Regions from separate parts of the Sporosarcina sp. E16_3 genome, predicted to be linked through region 2. Evidence: riboswitches for the same ligand, from Rfam matches in the RefSeq annotation. Region 2 holds a riboswitch; the other holds the start of a gene.
The links. Region 2 has a riboswitch for FMN ahead of ribD (bifunctional diaminohydroxyphosphoribosylaminopyrimidine deaminase/5-amino-6-(5-phosphoribosylamino)uracil reductase RibD). Riboswitches for the same ligand answer to the same signal wherever they lie in the genome.

Region 1 (2,206 bases), on a different contig from region 2:
GAATTCCTTTAGGCCATAGTATTCGACATCTTGCAGTGTTTGTCCCGATCGTTTGCCACGTAATAGGTGAAGTCCCGCATAGATTGTGCGTTCACCGTCTATTCTGCCTATGATGGTTAATAGTATTAAAGATAGTTTCATTTTGAATTCCTCCGATTAACAAATGTTTTTTGTTGAAAACTCTTGTCAACATCATTAGAATGAAAGGTGAAGTAAATTGTTTGTACGGAGAAAAGAGGAGAGAAAGACTATGCCTAAATATACAATCGTTGATCAGGATACATGTATAGCGTGTGGTGCGTGTGGAGCTGCTGCCCCGGATATATACGATTATGATGACGAAGGAATTGCTTACGTTATCCTCGATGATAACATGGGAACAGCTGAAGTTCCAGAAGAACTGATGGAAGATCTGGAAGACGCTTTCGATGGCTGTCCAACCGATTCAATCAAAACCGCTGATGCACCATTTGATGGCGATGCACTTAAATACGAAGATTAACAAAAAACGCAGAAAGGTCGTCCTGGAAAATACCGGGGCGACCTTTCTTTTAAAGTTATACTATTATTAAGAAGTTAATTGGGTGCGCTGTTGCGCAATCCATTTTTTCATACTCTTGAAAAGCAACATAGAAATAATCATAAGCATAATTCCCTTTATCAAGTTAAAAGGTAGAATCCCTAAAACAATAAAGGTAGTTAACTCACTGCCTGCCATTGCTGGGAAATTCATAAAATACGTATACATCGGTAAAAACAGTAAATAATTCAAGACACTCATCCCAACAGCCATTGAGACTGTTCCAGCAATAAGCCCTACAGCTAGACCATTGGATGTTTTGAATTTATTGTAAATGAAATAGATTGGTAATATGAATAGTACTCCAGTAGCGAAGTTTGCAATTTCGCCAACAGGAACACCTGTCGGGCTGCCTGACATGAACCAATGCATGATATTTTTGAGCAGTTCGACTGCAATACCTGCTACAGGTCCCATCGTCATTATTGCCAAAACCGCTGGAATTTCACTGAAATCAATTTTCAGGAATCCAGGTAGTGCTGGTAATGGGAAGTTAAACTGCATCAAGACAGTTGAAATACTCCCTAATATTGCGATGAGAATCATCTTTCTTAACTTCTTGTTAGTCATTTGTTCCTCTCTCCTTTTGCGATTCACTTCAAAAGAGGAAAGGCCGTTCCATCCTATATATGTCGACAAAAAATCCCAAAAGCAAATAAGCTCGAGGGATTCGAAAGGTATACTCAAATAGAGAGTAGAAAAGAGACGATTTCATTCTCTTTTAACCCACATTTAAATAAGCACCTCTTTTTGTAGACAATACAAAAAGATGGCCGCACCTTCACCTTCTCCCATCCAGACTATACTGTCGGCTCCGGAATTACACCGGTATCAGCTGTTAAGCTCGCGGGCTTGGAAAGTAACTTTCCTTTACCGCCGGTCGGGAATTACACCCTGCCCCGAAGATGAATCAATATTTTGTTACTACTCTATTGTATCCAAAAAAAAACGCTTTGTAAACTAGAGTGTTTACAAAGCGCTACCTATCCACTTTCAGGTCTGTTGATTAACCAAAGTAACCAGGTCACACACTGGGCGCTACGTGTATTATTGCTTTTGGTTTGCTTTGGATTGAACTACCTCTGTACCATTACCGGGATGTTTTGATGTATAGGGAGGCGACTTCGTCGCATCCCTATACAGTTTTCTCGGTAATCGTATGGTGGTTATTCATCCGTCGCACTCCTAATGCATACGTACACGTAGTGCATTAGGGGCTTTTTGGAACGAAAGAATAGCATGCTTCTTACCTGGAGAATAGCCGCCAAAGATGCAATTTTGGCGGCTGATTCTTTCTTTATGGTTTTCTCTTTTTTTATTAAAGAAGTGTCACTTTCTAGTTGGTATCACATGATTACATGCATACTCTTTGCTAGAAGTAAGCAAGGAACGCATTGTACAACGGGCAAGAGTGCCCGAAATTGTATCTTCGGGCACTTACACTCGCTATAAAATGTCATCTCCTCTTTTCTTCCAAAGCAACCGCATTTTTCACTTGAGCATTGTAGATAAGCGACAGGCAACCATTCGCAACAGGATGACTGAAAAAAGAGTGTCTAGAAGTGACGGAGTCACTTCTAGACACTCTTGGACCCTCAGTAAATCTGTCATGAATAGTTAGCCGTA
Region 2 (2,206 bases):
CGTACAATCGGAAGAATTGGTCTAGAAGACGATATGCCAGAAGCGCATAAAATCTTATCGCAGTTCAATTGGACTGAAGAAGATATGGGCGAAATAATGGTAGCGATTCAAGAAGGCGAAAAAGACGATGCAGCTGCACAAAAATGGGTTGATGCAAACGAAGAAAAAGTAGCTGAATGGACAAATGGTGTTGAAAAAGTGGACGGTGACAAGATCAAACTTGCTTATGTTGCATGGGACAGTGAAATCGCTAGTCATAACGTCATGAAAATTGTTTTAGAAGATATGGGTTATAAAGTGACATTAACGCAAGTTGAAGCAGGTCCATTATGGACGGCAGTTGCTGACGGTAGTGCAGATGCATCGCTTGCAGCTTGGATGCCATTAACGCATAAAACGTACGCTGATAAATTCGAAGGTAAATTCGAAGAACTTGGCGTCAATATGGAAGGTGTCAAAGTCGGTCTTGTAGTACCGAAGTATATGGACATCACTTCAATTGAAGACTTGAAGAATTAGAAATAATTGCTTTATACGCACCGAGCACCGAAGCGAATTCAATTGAATTCCTAATTTCATCAATTATAGAAGACTCAGTTCCGTTCAATCGGACTGAGTTTTTTTGATTTTATGGAAGTAGTATGATAACTTTAAGTCGACACGTATAAACAAACTCTTCGGGGCAAGGTGAAATTCCTTACCGGCGGTGATCGAGCATAGCTCGTTAGTCCGTGACCCGTCCTTCCTTGTTTGGAAGGCGGTGGAGCTGGTGAAATTCCGGCACCGACAGTTATAGTCTGGATGGGAGAAGTTGTTTGGATATGCGTGTTATGCTTGCAGGCTCTGCCCTTTCAAAAATCGAAAGGGGGAATGCCAATGGACCCTCAATATTATATGAGACTTGCTCTTGAACTGGCGCGTAGTGCACAAGGACAAACCTCGCCTAATCCACTTGTCGGTGCTGTTTGTGTAAAAAACGGCCGGATTTTAGGGACTGGTGCGCACTTAAAAGCTGGAACACCTCATGCTGAAGTGCATGCACTGGCAATGGCAGGTACGGATTCTATTGGTGCTGATCTATACGTGACACTGGAACCGTGTGCCCATACTGGGAAAACACCTCCGTGTACAGATCTCATTATTTCGTCTGAAATTCAACGTGTTTTTGTTGCGTCTATCGATCCGAATCCTTCCGTCAATGGAACTGGAATCGGGCTTCTTAAAGCTGCTGGAATTGAAGTTATTACCGGCATTTTACAGGAAGAGGCAGAGCAGTTAAACCAAGCATTTTTTCATTTTATCAGATACGGGAAACCATACGTTACCTTGAAAGCCGCCGCAACTCTTGACGGTAGACTTTCAACGCAGAACGGGGACAGCAAATGGATTACTTCGGCTGCATCACGAACCGATGTCCATCACCTCCGCCATACCCATGATGCTATTTTGGTCGGCGTACAAACCGTACTTCACGATAACCCTTTCCTCACCACCCGTTTGCCCCATGGTGGAAAGAACCCTATTCGAATTATTTTAGACCGGCATCTCAGGACGCCAAAAACAGCGAATGTCGTTACAGACGGCGCTGCAGAAACAATTATATTTACACTCGATTCAACAGAATCGACAACTACTTTTTCGGATTATCCGCTCGTTTCAATTGAAAGGATTTCAGAAAATGGATCTTTTTTGAATGAAGCCTTAAAACGTCTTGCTGACAAGGAAATCATGACGTTGTTTGTCGAAGGCGGTAGCAAAGTTCATTCCAGTTTCATCAATGAAGGTCTCGCGGATGAACTGTATTTGTATATGGCTCCGAAATTGATTGGCAACGGTGCTTCTTTATTCATGGATGATACTCGGAACCTGATGGCAGAAGGCGAATCCCTTCGTTTTTTAGATGTGCGACAAATCGGGGACGATATCCGATTGCACGCCAGGTTTCTGAAGGAGGATTGACAGCAGTTGTTTACTGGAATTATTGAAGAGATAGGAACAGTTTCAGCGGTTAGGCCAGCGGCGAATTCATTGCAACTATCAATACGTTGTACCAAAGTGCTTAGCGATGTTAAAAAAGGCGATAGTCTGGCAGTGAACGGTGTCTGTTTGACGGTATCAGACTTCTCGAGCAATCAATTTACAGCTGACGTCATGCCTGAAACTGTTAAAGCGACAACGCTTCAAGCACTGCGTACGGGAAGTCCAG

Region 1: another riboswitch for FMN. It lies ahead of I2483_RS02180 (ECF transporter S component); the one in region 2 lies ahead of ribD (bifunctional diaminohydroxyphosphoribosylaminopyrimidine deaminase/5-amino-6-(5-phosphoribosylamino)uracil reductase RibD).

What each region holds. Positions count from the first base shown of each region.
Region 1 covers NZ_JADPRX010000001.1:435,951-438,156, forward strand. The annotation lists gene I2483_RS02170 (YpbB family protein) at 1-141, opposite strand, end outside; gene I2483_RS02175 (ferredoxin) at 251-502, shown strand; gene I2483_RS02180 (ECF transporter S component) at 569-1,150, opposite strand; FMN riboswitch at 1,360-1,491, opposite strand.
Region 2 covers NZ_JADPRX010000012.1:39,313-41,518, forward strand. The annotation lists gene I2483_RS09275 (glycine betaine ABC transporter substrate-binding protein) at 1-519, shown strand, start outside; FMN riboswitch at 670-817, shown strand; gene ribD (bifunctional diaminohydroxyphosphoribosylaminopyrimidine deaminase/5-amino-6-(5-phosphoribosylamino)uracil reductase RibD) at 877-1,959, shown strand; gene ribE (riboflavin synthase) at 1,966-2,206, shown strand, end outside.